4 regions of the Streptomyces sp. PKA51 genome follow, and region 3 is predicted to be linked to each of the others. Evidence: riboswitches for the same ligand, from Rfam matches in the RefSeq annotation. Region 3 holds a riboswitch; each other region holds the start of a gene.
The links. Region 3 has a riboswitch for cyclic di-AMP ahead of AC27L3_RS07305 (M23 family metallopeptidase). Riboswitches for the same ligand answer to the same signal wherever they lie in the genome.
Positions count from the first base shown of each region.

Region 1 (4,031 bases), on a different contig from region 3:
CCACCGGAAGCGGGAGGATCTCGGCGACGACCTCATCTCGGGACTGATCAGGGCGAGCGACCACGGCGAGCACCTCACCGAGAACGAGGCCGCCGCCATGGCCTTCATTCTTCTTTTCGCCGGTTTCGAAACAACTGTGAACCTGATCGGTAACGGAACCTACGCGCTGCTGCGCCACCCGCAACAGCGCGAGCGCCTGCAGCGCGCCCTCGCCGAGGGGGATGCGTCGCTGCTCGCCACGGGGGTCGAGGAACTGCTGCGCTACGACGGGCCCGTAGAGCTCGCGACCTGGCGTTTCGCCACCCGGGACCTGGTCCTCGGCGGGCAGCGGATCGCCGAGGGCGACCCCGTCCTGGTGGTGCTGGCGGCCGCCGACCGCGACCCCGAACGGTTCGCCGATCCCGACGTCCTGGACCTCTCCCGGCGCGACAACCAGCACTTGGGCTACGGACACGGCATCCATTACTGTCTCGGCGCACCGCTCGCCCGCCTCGAAGGGCAGACCGCGCTCGCCACCCTGCTGCGCCGGCTGCCCGACCTGCGGCTCGCCGCCGAACCGGACGACCTGCGCTGGCGCGGCGGCCTGATCATGCGCGGCCTGCGCACGCTGCCCGTGGAATTCACGGCGCGTCCGCCCGCGCAGGCCCTCGCATGCCCTTAGCACATGACGTCCGGTCACCTCGCGGTTATCGCAGCGTGACCTCCGCTACACCGGGTTGTGACTCTTGGGGGCCGTCGCTATGTTCGACGACCATCCGAAGCCGCCTACCCGAGAGGCCCGAACATGCGCTCCGGCACTGGTAGACATCGCCGTCCCCGTCAGGTCCCCGCCATCGTGCTCGCGGCGGGGGTGACCGGAGCCAGCGTCGCCATGCCGCTGCTGGCCGCCACCAGCGCCACCGCGGCCGACGCGGGCACCTGGGACAAGGTCGCCCAGTGCGAGAGCGGGGGGATGTGGAGTGCCAACCAGGGCAACGGCTTCTTCGGCGGCCTGCAGATCACCCAGGAGATGTGGGAGCAGCACGGCGGCATCTCGTACGCGCCCCGGCCCGACCTCGCCAGCCGCTCGCAGCAGATCGCCATCGCCGAGAGCATCCTCAAGTCGCAGGGCCCCGGCCCGTGGACGAGCTGCGGCGAGGGCGCGGGCCTCGCCCGCAGCGAGCGGGCGCCCGAGGTGGACCCGGGCACCAAGGCCACCCCGCCGCCGGCCGCGGAGACCGGCCGGACGCCGGAGCGCCACGCCACTCCCGCGCCGGAGCACGGCTCTCCCGCTCCGGACGCCTCCCGTGCCCCCGATGCCACCCCCGCGCCCTCCGGCACGCCGTCCGGGTCGCCGTCGACGTCGCCGTCCGGGCTGCCCACGCCCGCGCCCGGCCGGTCCGGTGCGCCGTCCGGGGCAACCCCGGACGCCTCGCGCACGCCGGATGCCGGTGGCACCCCGTCAGGTTCCGCGAGCGGCACGCCGGACGCCGGGCAGGGCAAGCACCGCAAGGAGCCCGGCACCGACCTCCCGTCGGCCCCGGCCGACGGCTCCGCCGGCCCGTCGAGTGCGCCCGGAGCCGACGGCGCGTCCGCCGGGGACGCCGGCGCGGCGGAGGGTTCGGGGCGCCACCGCGCGACCCCGAACGGTCCGGACGACGGCGCACAGCGACCCTCGCGCGGGGGCGATTCCCGGCCGGGCATCCCGGCCGCAAACGACTACACCGTGCAGCCGGGTGACAACCTGTCAGTGATCGCCCAGGAGCATGCGGTCTCCGGCGGCTGGCAGACGCTGTATCAGAAGAACGAAAAAGTTGTCGGAACTGATCCGGACCTTATCCTCCCTGGTCAGCGCCTGGATATCCGTCAATAGCCATGCGGAAAGGGCCGAATGTCCGTTCCAGTCGAAAGTGAGACATGGGTCTCTTCGACTCGGCGGCGGAGAGCGTCCGTCCGATTTGCGTCTACCCAGGGCCACCTGCGGAAACGTCAGGTTTCCCGCGGTAACCGAAGACGGCCTTGGCTGAAAAGTGGGGTTTGAACCCGCAGGCCGCCTGTGCTTACCGTCTTCACCGCTCGCCACCGCGAGCACCACGGTCGCCACGCCGAATCCTGCCGGCGGCCGGGGGAGTCGTCGCGCAAGCGCCGTAGGCAGGAGCGGGGGAACCAAGGTAGGTGCCGGACGGACCGGCGGTCGCCAGACCGCAGGGACGGACGGCTTGGGGTGAAGCCCGGTGCTCGCACCGGGCCGGGCAGTCTCACAGCCCGAACCCGACAGCTCACCTCGTAGGCGTCGGTGAGGAAAACGACTTATGTCCAAGGGCAAGCACCGTCGTCCGTCCAAGGCCGTCCGAATCGTCACGCTCGCCGGCGTCACCGGCGCCGCGGTCGCCGCCCCGCTGATGGTCGCGACCTCCGCCAACGCCGCCTCCGTCTCGACCTGGGACAAGGTCGCCCAGTGCGAGTCCAGCGGCAACTGGCACATCAACACCGGCAACGGCTACTACGGCGGCCTGCAGTTCTCGAACGACTCCTGGAAGGCCGCGGGCGGCACCAAGTACGCCCCGCGCGCCGACCTCGCCACCAAGGCCCAGCAGATCGCCACCGCCGAGCGTCTGCTGGCCATGCAGGGCCCGGGCGCCTGGGGCTGCGCCGGCGCGGGCAACCTGACCTCCGGCGGCGCCAAGGCCGACGTCGACACCTCCGACGACGACTCCGGCTCCGCCCCCGCGAAGAAGACCCGCAAGTCCACCTCCGCCGAGGGGGCCTACTCCTCCAAGAGCCACGCCGACCGCAGCGAGCGCCACAGCGCTCCGAAGAAGGTCACGCGGGACTCGGACGCCGACGACGCGGCCGCGGAGGCCAGGAAGACCGCGCCGCGCGAGGTCAAGCAGGGCACCGGCGAGTACAAGGTCAAGGAGGGCGACACCCTCGGGACCATCGCCGACGCCCAGAAGGTGCGCGGTGGCTGGGCGAAGCTCTACGACCTCAACAAGGACGTCATCGACAACGCCGATCTGATCTTCCCCGGTCAGCAGCTGCACCTGCGCTGACCGGAGCCGGTCGAAAGGTGCCGGGCGGTCCCGTGGCCGCCCGGCCGCCGGGACCGGCCGCCCGACGACCGGCCGTACGACCGCCCCGTTCCGCTGCGCTTCCCCCCGAGCCGCACCGGAGCGGGGCTTCGCCGTTCGGGCCGCCGTGCTGGCCGTGCCGGCCGGGTCCCGTCGACTGTCCGTTGAGCGAACATACTGGGTTTTCATCCCGTGATATCGGCATTTGTGCCAATTTTCGGCCCGTGGCCCGGTCCAGCGCGGGGAGAGCCCGTGGGGCCCGTTAGGCTCGGGGTGCAGAACTCCAGACACACACGAAGGAGACCCTCGTGCCGTCCATCGACGTCGTCGTAGCTCGCGAGATCCTCGACTCGCGAGGCAACCCCACGGTCGAGGTCGAGGTCGGCCTCGACGACGGCTCCACGGGCCGTGCCGCCGTGCCGTCCGGCGCCTCCACCGGCGCCTTCGAGGCCATCGAGCTCCGTGACGGCGACCCGGACCGCTACCTCGGCAAGGGTGTCGAGAAGGCCGTCCTCGCCGTGATCGAGCAGATCGGCCCGGAGCTGGTCGGCTACGACGCCACCGAGCAGCGCCTGATCGACCAGGCCATGTTCGACCTGGACGCCACCGACAACAAGGGCTCGCTCGGCGCCAACGCCATCCTCGGCGTCTCCCTGGCCGTCGCGCACGCCGCCTCCGAGGCGTCCGACCTGCCCCTCTTCCGCTACCTCGGCGGCCCGAACGCGCACCTGCTGCCCGTTCCGATGATGAACATCCTCAACGGCGGCTCGCACGCCGACTCCAACGTGGACATCCAGGAGTTCATGATCGCGCCGATCGGCGCGGAGTCCTTCTCCGAGGCCCTGCGCTGGGGCACCGAGGTCTACCACACCCTCAAGAAGGTCCTGAAGGGCCGCGGCCTGTCCACCGGCCTGGGCGACGAGGGCGGCTTCGCCCCGAACCTGGGCTCCAACCGCGAGGCCCTCGACCTCATCCTCGAGG
Region 1 is NZ_BAAJPZ010000016.1:81,704-85,734, reverse strand. Features, by position in the region: gene AC27L3_RS22415 (cytochrome P450 family protein) at 1-661, shown strand, start outside; gene AC27L3_RS22410 (transglycosylase family protein) at 851-1,852, shown strand; cyclic di-AMP (ydaO/yuaA leader) riboswitch at 2,113-2,287, shown strand; gene AC27L3_RS22405 (transglycosylase family protein) at 2,292-3,032, shown strand; gene eno (phosphopyruvate hydratase) at 3,359-4,031, shown strand, end outside.
Region 1: another riboswitch for cyclic di-AMP. It lies ahead of AC27L3_RS22405 (transglycosylase family protein); the one in region 3 lies ahead of AC27L3_RS07305 (M23 family metallopeptidase).

Region 2 (4,031 bases), on a different contig from region 3:
GCTCACCCGCTTCGCCGCCGAGGGCCCCACCCCCGAGGAGATGGAGCGCGCCCAGGCCCAGCTGGAGCGCGAGTGGCTGGACCGGCTCGCCACCGTCAGCGGCCGGGCGGACGAGCTGTGCCGCTTCGCCACGCTCTTCGGCGACCCGCAGCTGGCGCTCACCGCCGTCCAGCGCGTCCTGGAGGTGACCCCGCAGGAGGTGCAGCAGATCGCCAAGGCCCGCCTGCACCGCGACAACCGTGCCGTGCTCGTCTACGAGCCCACGCCGCAGACCGCGCCCACGGTCGACGAGGACACCATCAAGAACGCCACCGAGATCGAAGAAGAGGAGACGGCCCAGTGAGCGACGCCGTAGCCGCGAGCACGACGGACACCGCCGGCCCCTCGATGGTGTTCCACCCCCAGCCCCGGCCGGGCCTGCCCACCCCCTGGGCCTTCCCGGCCCCCGAGCGCGGGCAGCTGCCCAACGGCCTGACCGTGCTGCGCTGCCACCGCCCCGGGCAGCAGGTCATCGCCGTCGAGATCGTCCTGGACGTCCCGCTGGCCGCCGAGCCCGAGGGTCTGGACGGCGTCGCCACGATCATGGCCCGGGCCTTCTCCGAGGGCACCGACAAGCTCAGCGCCGAGGAGTTCGCCGCGGAGCTGGAGCGCTGCGGGGCCACCCTCGACGCCCACGCCGACCACCCGGGCGTACGGCTGTCCCTGGAGGTGCCGGCCTCCCGGCTGCCCAAGGCGCTGGGCCTGCTGGCCGACGCCCTGCGCGCCCCGGCCTTCCCCGACGGCGAGATCGAGCGCCTGGTGCGCAACCGCCTCGACGAGATCCCGCACGAGCTGGCCAACCCCGCCCGCCGGGCGGCCATGGCGCTGGCCGCCGAGCTGTTCCCGGCCGACGTGCGGATGTCCCGGCCGCGCCAGGGCAGCCAGGAGACGGTCGAGCGCATCGACGCCACCGCCGTGCGCGCCTTCTACGAGGCCCATGTGCGGCCCGCCGCGGCCACCGCGGTGGTCGTCGGCGACTTCACCGGCACCGACCTCGACCACGTCCTGGAGCAGTCGCTGGGCGCGTGGACGGGCGCGCCGGCGCAGCGGCGCGCCCCGCAGCCCGTCACGGCCGACGACACCGGCCGCGTCGTCATCGTCGACCGTCCCGGTGCGGTGCAGACCCAGCTGCTGATCGGGCGCACCGGCCCCGACCGGCACGACCGCGTCTGGCCGGCCCAGGTGCTCGGCACGTACTGCCTGGGCGGCACCCTCACCTCGCGGCTGGACCGCGTCCTGCGCGAGGAGAAGGGCTACACCTACGGCGTGCGCTCCTTCGGGCAGGTGCTGCTGTCCTCGCCCGAGGGCACCGGCGTCTCCCTGCTCGCCATCAGCGGCTCCGTCGACACCCCCAACACCGGTCCCGCCCTGGAGGACCTGTGGACGGTGCTGCGCACGCTGGCCGCCGAGGGGCTGACGGACCAGGAGCGCGACGTCGCCGTGCAGAACCTGGTGGGGGTGGCCCCGCTGAAGTACGAGACGGCGGCCGCCGTCGCCGGCACGCTCGCCGACCAGGTCGAGCAGTTCCTGCCGGACGACTTCCAGGGACACCTGTACGAACGCCTCGCGCAGACCGGCACGGTGGAGGCCACCGCCGCCGTCGTGAGCGCCTTCCCGGCGGACCGGCTGGTGACGGTGCTCGTCGGTGACGCGGCGCAGATCGCCGAACCCGTGAAGGCGCTGGGCATCGGCCCGGTGACGGTGATCTCCGCCTGACGGAGCATCAGTTCGACTGAGGTGGCGCGTGGGTCCGAGGGGACCCACGCGCCACCTTTATGTCCACTTTCAGGCGGTGGTTGCGTGTTGGTCGTGTGGCGTACGTCATAAAAACCCACTTCTGTTTGCCGATCGAATCTGACGGCGATTAGCGTCAGCTCGGCAGTCCGTCAGATCGGAGCCGCAAACCGCGGTCCCGGGCAGCCATCGCCGAGTCCCACGCGGCCCCCAGGGTCGCAGGGAGCCGGGGACCCAAAGTCCCCTGGGGTGAATCGGTTCCCTTTCACGAGGGGACCGTAGGAGACCTTCCTGCTCCGAACCCGTCAGCTAACCCGGTAGGCGAGAAGGAAGGAAAGGATCAGCGACAGCCATGTCGTTCACCCGTCCCACCGGGAAGCACCGTCGTCCGAGCCGCGCCGTGCGCGTGGGCGCCAACGTCGCGGGCATCGCCACGCTGACCGCCGCCGGTGTGGTCGCCGGTGTCGCCGCCCCGGCCTTCGCCGCCTCCGACGACTCCCAGCGCCCCGAGGACACCGGCCTGACGCAGGCCGTCGTCATCGGTGACGTCATGGCCGGCAACGTCGACGCCCAGGCCGAGACCCAGCGCGGCGTCGCCGACGAGGCCAACGCCCGTCAGCAGGCCGAGGCCAACGCCAAGAAGCTGGCCGCCGAGGCCAAGCAGCGCGCCGAGGAGGCCCAGCGCAAGCTCGACGAGGAGCGCGCCGCCAAGGAGCGTGCCGCCCGCGACGCCGAGCGCAAGCGCCTGGGGACGTTCGTCAGCCCGCTCGACAGCTCCTACGTCTCCACGTCCTACAAGGCCTCCAGCGGCCTGTGGTCCTCCGGCAGCCACACCGGCATCGACTTCCACGCCGAGACCGGCACCTCGGTGCACGCGGTCGGCATGGGCACGATCGTCGAGGCCGGCTGGGGCGGCGCCTACGGCAACAACGTCGTGATCCAGATGGCCGACGGCACGTACACGCAGTACGCCCACCTGTCGTCCATCGACGTCTCGGTCGGCCAGTCGGTCACCCCGGGCCAGCAGATCGGCCTGTCCGGCGCCACCGGCAACGTCACCGGCCCGCACCTGCACTTCGAGGCCCGCACGGCCCCGACCTACGGCTCCGACATCGACCCGATCGCCTACCTGGCCTCGCACGGCGTCAACGTCTGACGCCCCCGCGCACGGCGCGAGCACGGCCCCGGCCCCTGCGGCCGGGGCCTTCGTGCACCGTACCGGCTGGCCGAAAGGCGTCCGTGCGGCAGGAGGCACCATCGGAAATGCCCGGCCGGCTCGCATAGAGTCGCTGAGTGGGCGTCAGGCGACGGGGCACATCCGGAGGTACAGCGATGAGAGACCGTTCGTGAACGGCGACGGCGCCGGCACGGTGACCGTCCCCGGACCCGCCGGCGGCGGAGCCCGGGACGGCGTCCGCCGGCTGTCCGCGCACGCCGTGTGCGCCGCCATCCGCGACGACATCGTCGCGGGCGTCCACCCGCCCGGCAGCAGGCTCGTCGAGGAACTCCTCGCCCGCCGCTACGGCGTCTCCCGGGTCCCCGTGCGCGAGGCCCTGCGCACCCTCGCCTCCGAGGGGTTCGTCACCACCCGCCGCCACGCGGGCGCCTGCGTGGCCGAGCCCAGCGAGCGCGAGGCCGCCGACCTGCTGGACGTTCGCGCCCTGCTGGAGCCGCTGGGAGCCGCGCGGGCCGCCCAGCGGCGCACCGAGGCGCACCTGAAGGTGCTGCGCGGGCTGGTCCGGCTGGGCCGCGACCGGGCCCGTACGGACCGGGTGGGGGAGCTGTGCCGGCTCGGCGACTGGTTCGACGAGACCCTCGCCCAGGCCTCCGGCAGCCCCAGCCTCGCCGCGCTCCTCACCCAGCTGCGCCGCAAGATCGCCTGGGTGTACGTGCCGGTGCCGCCGGCGCGCCCGCTGGAGGCGTGGGAGACCTGCGGGGCGCTGGTGGACGCGGTGGCCCGCGGCGACGCCGAGCGGGCGCGGGAGCTCGCCACCCGCCGCGCCGGGCGGCCGCCCGGAGAATTCCGCCTGCGGCCGGCGCGGCAGTCCGCGGACGCCACGGGCGTCCCCTCCTAGGGTCTGTCCGGCGGATCTTCGTCGCGCCCGCAGACAGGGTGCCGTGCTCCGCCCGGACCGCGGGGCGGTGCGTCGGCTGCGGGCCGTCAGCGGCTGATCGCGCCCACGCGGCGGCAGCCGCAGATCGACACCGCCCCGCGCCCCTTACGGGGGCGCCGGCAACACGAAGGGGCCGCGGCGGCC
Region 2 is NZ_BAAJPZ010000015.1:60,058-64,088, reverse strand. Features, by position in the region: gene AC27L3_RS21660 (M16 family metallopeptidase) at 1-343, shown strand, start outside; gene AC27L3_RS21655 (M16 family metallopeptidase) at 388-1,755, shown strand; cyclic di-AMP (ydaO/yuaA leader) riboswitch at 1,954-2,112, shown strand; gene AC27L3_RS21650 (M23 family metallopeptidase) at 2,126-2,929, shown strand; gene AC27L3_RS21645 (GntR family transcriptional regulator) at 3,144-3,848, shown strand.
Region 2: another riboswitch for cyclic di-AMP. It lies ahead of AC27L3_RS21650 (M23 family metallopeptidase); the one in region 3 lies ahead of AC27L3_RS07305 (M23 family metallopeptidase).

Region 3 (4,031 bases):
CTCTGATTTCCCGATCACACGGATAACATTCCCGGAAAATCGGGATACGTAGGGGAATCCACGCCGCTATGACCCGGCTGCCTCCCTGCGGTTGCGGAGCGCGCGCTACGGCTGCAGGCCCCGGCCACGCAGCCAGGACAGCGGGTCCACCGGGGCGCCACCGCCCGGACGCACCTCCAGGTGCAGATGAGGACCGGTGACATTGCCGGTCGCACCGACACGGCCGATGACCGTGCCGGGGCCTACCTTGCCGGAGGTGATCACCATCGACGACAGGTGGCAGTACCAGACCTCCGTGCCGTCACCGAGGGTCAGCACGACGCGATAGCCGTACGCGCCCGCCCAGCCGGCCTGCGTGACCGTACCCCCGCTCACGGCCCGCACCGGAGTGCCGGTCGGGGCGGCGAAGTCCTCGCCGGTGTGGTGATGCGAGGACCACATGGCCCCGGCCCGCCCGAAACCGGCGGTGAGGGTGTAGGAGGTGAGGGGCAGGGTGAAGGAGCCGCCACCGGCGTGGGGCTGCGCCTGGGGGGCACGGTGCTGCGCCTGAGGGGCGCGGTGCTGCTGGGGCGCCCGGTGGGCCTGCGGGGCGGCGTGCGCCTGCGGCGCCCGGTGGGCCTGCGGGGCGGAGTGCGCCTGCGGGGCGTGGTGGGCCTGCGGGGCGGCGTGCGGAGCCTTGTGGGTCTGCTGGCTCTGATGCGTCTGGTGACTGTGCTGGGCCTGGTGACTGTGCTGGGCCTGGTGCGGCGCCGGCGCCGCATGGGCGGGCGCTGCCGCCGCTGCCTCGTGCACCGCCGCCGCGCGGGCTGCCGCCGCCCGGGCCGCGGCAGCGGCCTTGGCCTCGGCTTCCGCCACTGCCGCCTGCTGCGCGGCCATCGCCTGGTGCCGTTGCGCCGCCGCGCGGGCCTCGGCCGCCTGCACGGCCGCTTCCGCCGCCTCCTGCTGGTGGTCGGCCTGCTGCATGATGCGTGCCCGCAGCACCTCGCCCGCGTCGGCGACGTCCTCGCCGAACGCCGTTGCGGGCGCATTCCGCCCCGGGTCGGGCACGGATATGGGGGCCGCCGGGCGGTCCTGCGCGCTGGCCATGCCGCCGGCACCCACTGCCGCGATCATGCCCACGCCGAGGACGGCACCGCTGCGGGCCATCGTGCCGCCGCGCTGCTTGGCGGCGCGGTGCCGGCCGCGCTCGAGCGGCGTCGCCGGGAGCGCGTCGCCGGGGTCGGTGGCGACGGGACCGGTGGCGCCGGGATCGTAGGGCGGGGCGTAAGCCGGGACGATCGGAGGGTCGTACGCGGTGTAGGAACCGTCGTCGGCACCGTGCCTGTTGGACGCCACCGGGGCGCACTCCTTTCCTTCCCACTCGCCTACCGGGTTAGCTGTCGGGTTCGGAGCAGGAAGGTCTCCTACGGGCCGGTGCGCGGCCCGATTCACCCCAAAGGGATGGTTCCCCGGTTCCGTTCACGGGATTCGGCGAAGGCGCGCGGCACCGCCTCTTGCGGCGGTATCCAGGACCGCGCTGCGTTATCGAACGTTAATAGACATCGCGACCGGATTCCAAGCCGAACGGGTGAATCCACAGGCGTGTTGACGCTCCGATTTTCTGACGGAGCGTCAATTGTTATGCGCGCTCCCCCGCGGGCCGGCGGCGCCGGGCCGGACGGGTGCGGCCGCGCCCGGGACGGCGCTGCGACTGCTCCTGCCGGGGCTGCTCCGGCCGGGACTGCTCCTGCCGGGGCGCGGGCACCGCGATCGTCACCGGGACACCGCTCGGCTCGCGGGCGCCGGTGATCCGGACGAGCTCGGCGTCCTGCGGGCGCACGTCGGCCGTCTCCGGGGCGATGCGCGCGGTCGCCATCATCTGCCGCATGTCGCGCCGCTCCTCGGGCAGGACCAGCGTGACGACGGTGCCCGCCTCGCCGGCCCGGGCCGTACGGCCGCCGCGGTGCAGGTAGTCCTTGTGGTCGACGGGCGGGTCGATGTTGACGACGAGGTCGAGCCCGTCGATGTGGATGCCGCGCGCCGCCACGTTCGTGGCGATCAGCGCCGTCACCTGCTCGGTGCGGAACTGCTCCAGCACGCGGTTGCGCTGCGGCTGGCTCTTGCCGCCGTGCAGCGCCGCGGCGCGCACGCCCTGCGCCAGCAGGCGCTTGACCAGCCGGTCGGCGCCCCGCTTGGTGTCCACGAACATGATCACGCGGCCTTCGCGGGCCGCGATCCGGGTGACCACGTCCCGCTTGGCCTCCACGTCGGCGACGTGCAGCAGGTGGTGCTCCATGGTGACCACCGCACCCGCCGAGGGGTCGACGGAGTGGGTGACGGGGTCGGTCAGGAAGCGGCGCACGAGCCGGTCGACGTTGCGGTCCAGCGTCGCGGAGAACAGCATCCGCTGACCACCCGGGGCGACCTGGTCGAGCAGGCGGGTGACCTGGGGAAGGAAGCCCATGTCGGCCATCTGGTCCGCCTCGTCCAGGACGGTGACGGTCACGTCGCCCAGGGCGCAGTCGCCGCGCTGGAGCAGGTCGGCGAGCCGACCCGGCGTCGCGACCATGACCTCGGCGCCACGGCCGAGGGCCTGCGCCTGCCGACCGATGGACAGCCCACCGACGACGGTGACCGTACGCAGGTCCAGGGCGGCCGCATAAGGGGCGAGGGAATCGGTGACCTGCTGCGCGAGCTCGCGGGTGGGCACCAGCACCAGCGCCAGCGGCCGGCCCGGCTGGGCCCGCCGGCCCGCGGTACGGGCCAGGAGCGCCAGCCCGAAGGCGAGGGTCTTGCCGGAACCGGTACGCCCACGGCCGAGGACGTCACGTCCGGCGAGGGAGTTCGGCAGGGTCGCGGCCTGAATGGGGAAGGGCTCGGTGACGCCCTCGCGGGTCAGCGTCTTCAGCAGGGCGGCCGGCATGTCGAGGTCGGCGAAGGAGGCGACGGGCGGCAGCGCCGGCGTCGTGGCCTCGGGCACCTCGAAATCGGCGGCCGGCTCGACGACGGCAGCGGCACCCCGCACGGGGCCGCCGGCGCGACGCCGGGCGGAACGGCTCTCGCCGCCGGAGCGGCTGCCGCCGCGGGTACGGGTGCCGGGGCGGCTGTCGCCGCCGGAACGGGTGCCGCCGGAACGGCTGCCGCCGCCGGAACGGGCCTCGCCCGCGGAACGGGCGTCCCCACCGGAGCGGGCACTGCCGCCGGAACGGGTCTCTCCGCCATTGCGGCCGTTGCCGCCGGTCCGGGCGTCGTCAGTGGCGCGGGGGCTGCCGCCGGTCCGGGCATCGCTGCCGGTCCGGACGCTGCCGCCGGAGCGCGCGTCCCTGCCGGTCCGGGCGTCGCCACCGGAGCGGGCGCCACGACCGGAACGGGCACCGCCACCGGAACCGGCGTTACCGCCGGAGCGGGCGTTGCCACTGGAACGGGCACCGCCACCGGAGCGGCTGTCGCCGCTCGTGCGGGCGCTGCCGGCGGAGCGGGCCTCGCCGGGGGTCCTGGCGTTGCCGGAGCGGGCTTCGCCACCGGAGCGGGCGGGGCGGGGGGCGGAGCGAGTCATGCGGGACCTTCCCTCGGTGGCGGCGGCGGGAGCCGGGCCCCCGGTGGACGACGCGACAATGGGGCCCGCACCCAGTGGTGCGGGCCCCATGGCGCGTACGCGCGTACGGTTTCGTCAGATGGTGACGATGTTCTCGGCCTGCAGGCCCTTCTGGCCCTGCGTGACCTCGAAGGACACCTTCTGGCCCTCGAGCAGCTCACGGAAGCCGTTGGAGGCGATGTTCGAGTAGTGGGCGAAGACGTCGGGGCCGCCGCCGTCCTGCTCGATGAAGCCGAAGCCCTTTTCCGAGTTGAACCACTTCACGGTGCCAGTAGCCATGTCTATCTCCTTAGTGATGGGGTGGCCCCCGACCGGAAAAAGACCGGCGAAAACAAAAATGCGCCTTCGGCTACATGGCCGAGGCGCACACGAGTTCCATGGGTACCACAACTGCAACTCGTACGAGCGTACCACGCCCTGTGCGCCTCGTGTGGATCTTGAAGAACGCTGCCCCCGG
Region 3 is NZ_BAAJPZ010000004.1:24,716-28,746, forward strand. Features, by position in the region: gene AC27L3_RS07305 (M23 family metallopeptidase) at 106-1,335, opposite strand; cyclic di-AMP (ydaO/yuaA leader) riboswitch at 1,347-1,483, opposite strand; gene AC27L3_RS07310 (DEAD/DEAH box helicase) at 1,619-3,004, opposite strand; gene AC27L3_RS07315 (cold-shock protein) at 3,650-3,853, opposite strand.

Region 4 (4,031 bases), on a different contig from region 3:
GGGGGAGTGGCGGACCGTCTCCCACGTGGTCGGGCTGGTCACCGAGCGGCTGTTCAGCTGGGCGGTCACCGACCCCGACGGCCGCTACGGCGGTGGCGAGGCCGACCCGGCCCACCCCATGGCCACCTGGAAGTTCGAACTGGAGCCCGACGGTCCGGAGGGGGCGGCCACCCTGCTGCGCCAGTCGGTGCGCATCGGCCCCGCGCCCTCGGGGATCAGCGTGGCCATCGCCCGGATGCCCGACCGCGAGGAGGAGCTCGTGGCCATGCGGCTGGAGGAGTTCAAGGCGGGCATGCGGGCCACGCTGGAGGGTGTCAAGCGGCTCGCCGAGGAAGGGGCGTAGGCGCCGGCCCCGGAGCACGGTATCCGGGTGGCGGTCCGGCCAGCCTGGCGGCGAATCGGCCGGTCGTCGATCAGGGTGATCCCATGACGACGATCAAGGCGATCTCCTTCAGCTCGTACGGACCGGCCGACGTCCTGCGGCCGGTCGAGGTGCCGCTGCCCGTCCCCGGGCCGGGGCAGGTCCGCATCGCGGTGCGCTGCGCCGGCGTCAACCCGCTCGACCACAAGCTGCGCAGCGGCGCCATGGCGGACACCTTCCCCCTGGAGCTGCCGCACGTCCCCGGGGTGGAGGCGTCCGGCCTGGTCGAGGCGGTGGGGGAGGGCGTGACGCAGGTGCGGGCGGGCGACGCCGTGTTCGGTCGCACGGTGACCGGTGCCTACGCCGAGCAGGCACTGGCCCGGGAGGACCAGGTCGTGGTCAAGCCCGTCTCGCTCGCCTGGGAGGAGGCGGCCGCCCTGCCGGTGGCCGCCGAGACGGCCCGGCGGGTGATGGAGCTGCTGGAGCTCGGCGACGGCGAGACGCTGCTCGTCCACGGTGCCGCCGGGGGCGTGGGCACCCTGGCCGTGCAGTTCGCCCGGGCCCGCGGGGTGCGGGTCATCGGCACGGCGAGCGAGTCCAACCACGCCTACCTGCGGGGTCTCGGCGCGATCCCGGTGACGTACGGGCAGGGGCTCGCCGAGCGGGTGCGCGAGGCGGCCGCCCCCGGCCGGGTGGACGCGGCGCTGGACGCCGTCGGCAAGGGCGACGCCGTGTGGGTGTCCGTCGAGGTGACCGGCGGCGCCGACCGGGTGGTGTCGATCGCCGATGCCGAGGGCGCCCGGCTGCACGGGGCCCGCTTCAGCTCGGGTGGCCGCGAGGTGCGGCCGGTGCCCGCCCTGAGCGAGGCGCTCGCCTTGCACGAGGCGGGTCTGCTGCAGCTGCCCGTCCACCGGGTCTACCGCCTGGAGGAGGCGGCCGACGCGCACCGGGAGAGCGAGCACGGCCACCTCACCGGCAAGATCGTCCTCGCCGTCGCCTGACGGCGGCCGGCGAGGACGAGGGTGTGCGGGGTCAGCCCACGCGGCCGTACCAGACGCTGCCGGTCCAGATGCGCTCCTTGCGCACGGTGGTACCCGGCTTGGGGGCGTGCCAGATCGTGTTGTTACCCGCGTAGATGCCGACGTGGTAGACGTTGCTGCCCGAGTGGAAGAACACCAGGTCGCCCGGTGTGCGGGAGCCGGCGGAGATGTGCCGGGTGCGGTTGTACTGGTCGGCGGCGGTGCGCGGCAGGCTCTTGCCCGCCTTCTTGAACGAGTACAGGGTCAGGCCCGAGCAGTCGAAGCGGTTGGGGCCGGTGGCGCCCCACTGGTAGGGGGAGCCGGCCTTGCCGGCCGCGACCCTCAGGGCCTGCTCGCCGGTGGTCGCCGCGGAGGCGCCGGGGGCGAGGCCGGGAACGAGGACCGATGCCGCCATGGTGGCGGCGGTCAGGGCCGACGCGGTGGCGGCCCGGGAAACGAGTGCAGGTATGCGAGGCAACGCAGACATGCCACAGCCCTTCGGCATCCGCCTGCGAAAGATGACCTGTCGGGTTCGGGCTGCGAAGTTGCCCGGCCAGTGTGTGGCTTCACCCCAAGGACCACCGCGTTCGTGGTCCGTACCGCTTGGGTCTCCCGCTCCTGCCGATCGAGGAATCGATTCCTCACCCGGTGCGGCGGCAGGACTCGGCGTTCCGCCCGGGTGGCCCGCCTCGGTGACGGGATCTTGTGTTCGACGAGAGATCCTGCACTATCCATCGCCCGGATTCCGTACCAGAAGCGGCATCTGTGAACTTCTTCACTTCGGGCGAAACGGTGCAACCATCACCCGTCAACACCGCCTGTCCTGCGGCGGAAGGCGGGCTACCGCGGGTAGCCCGACGGCCCGTCAGCACGGCTCGCGCGAGGCGTCCAGCTCCAGCTTCTTGCGCATCGAACTCAGGCCCAGCCGCTTGGCCTCACCGCAGAACTTCTCCGTCGGCAGGTCGTATTCGACGTGGAAGACCGCTTTGTTCTGCTTGATGAAGGGCGTCAGTTTTTCGCACTCCTTGTACTGTGCGCACTGCTCGTTCACCGCGAAGTCGAAGTCGCCCACCAGCGCGGGAATCTGCTCCAGGTCGTTCTTCAGCCCCACCGCGAGCCCGCGCTCGTGCGCCAGCCGCGCCAGCATCCGGTTGAACGCCAGCTGGTCGGCGGCCGTCAGCGGAAAGCCCGTGCCATTGCGGAAACCCTCCGTCAGATCCGGCTCGACCGCGTCGAAGCCCTTCTGCCGGCACATGTCCATGCGGGCCGCCATGAGCGGCCGCAGCTCGTCCAGACGGCGGATGTCCAGCCACTTCTCGCCGTCCCAGCCCTTGTTCTTGCGACCCAGCAGCCCCTTGGGGAACGCGTTCTTGTCCGGCCGGAAGTCCTCCCACGCACCGGCGTTGATGTAGCAGATCACCTTCCGGCCGCGGGCGTGCAGCGCCGCCACGGTGGCCGCCGTGTTCTCGAAACCGTCGATGTCGTAGACGGGCACGTCGACGGCGGTGTCGTCCTTGTCGAGTTTGCCGCCCAGCTGCCACTGCCAGGCCGTGCCCGGGCGCGGCTGCCAGCGGTCACCGGGCCGCCCCGAGGGGGCCGGCGCGGTGACCGTCGGCCGCCCGTCCGGCTCGTCGTCCCCGTCCTCCTCCGGCGCCGACGAGCAGCTCGCCAGCACCAGCAGCAGCACACCCAGCAGCCCGGCCCGTAGGCGCCGGTCCTTCACCGCGTCCCTCCCCGTTCGTGTTCCCATGTCTCCTGTGCACCGGCCGGCGCCGGGGCGCTGCGCCACGGGTTCGCGCCCGTGCCCGGTACGGCGCAGTGCACGCCCGCGCCGCGGAGGGCGGCCGTGCGGGCCACCTCGTGCGCCCGCCCCTCGGGCACCGCGTGCACCAAGTGGCAGAACCGCTCCGGCGGATGGTCGGCCGTCCAGGCCGGCACCCGCGCCCGGCGGTAGTCCTCCCACGTCCCCTCGAAGGTCACCAGCACGTCGGCCAGCTCCGCGTACCCGGGGTCCGGGTGCGTGCCCGGGTTGAGCACGGCCCTGCGGGCGCCCAGCACCCGCGCGGCCAGCACCAGCCGGCGGTAACGGGGCAGGTGGGCGGCATGCACCGGCACCTGGTCGAGGAAGACGCCGTCCACCTCGTACCACCGGCGGTGCCGGCGCACGTCGGCGACCACGGCGCGGGTGCGCCGCCGACCGTAGGCGGTGTCGACGTACCCCAGCAGCGCGACGCCCGCGGCGCGCAGCCGTCCGGCCGCCGCACGGAAGGCCGGATCCGGCCGGTCGCCGGGACCGTCGGCCGCGTTGAGCACCACCGCGTGCAGCCGAGGGGCCTCGTGCAGCAGGGCCTCCCACGCCTGCGGCCCCTCGGCGGGATGGACGTAGAGCGGGACCAGCAGCCGACCGGACGTCACCGGACGTATTCCTCGGGCCGGTCGCGGACCTCGGCCCACAGATCCGTCAGGGACTCCTCCAGCGAGCGGCGCGGCGTCCACCCCAGGCTGCGGGTGACGGCGGTGGTGTCGGCCTGCTGCCAGGGCACGGCGGCCGAGCGCGGCGAGCCGTCGCCCTGCTCGTCGACGCGCTCGCCCACGGGCCCGGTGAAGCCGCCCGCCCGCAGCAGCCCCTCGGCGACGTCCCGTACGAGGCG
Region 4 is NZ_BAAJPZ010000001.1:382,954-386,984, forward strand. Features, by position in the region: gene AC27L3_RS01455 (SRPBCC family protein) at 1-343, shown strand, start outside; gene AC27L3_RS01460 (NADP-dependent oxidoreductase) at 436-1,362, shown strand; gene AC27L3_RS01465 (C40 family peptidase) at 1,394-1,867, opposite strand; cyclic di-AMP (ydaO/yuaA leader) riboswitch at 1,871-2,026, opposite strand; gene AC27L3_RS01470 (endo alpha-1,4 polygalactosaminidase) at 2,246-3,130, opposite strand; gene AC27L3_RS01475 (spherulation-specific family 4 protein) at 3,100-3,795, opposite strand; gene AC27L3_RS01480 (NAD-dependent epimerase/dehydratase family protein) at 3,792-4,031, opposite strand, start outside.
Region 4: another riboswitch for cyclic di-AMP. It lies ahead of AC27L3_RS01465 (C40 family peptidase); the one in region 3 lies ahead of AC27L3_RS07305 (M23 family metallopeptidase).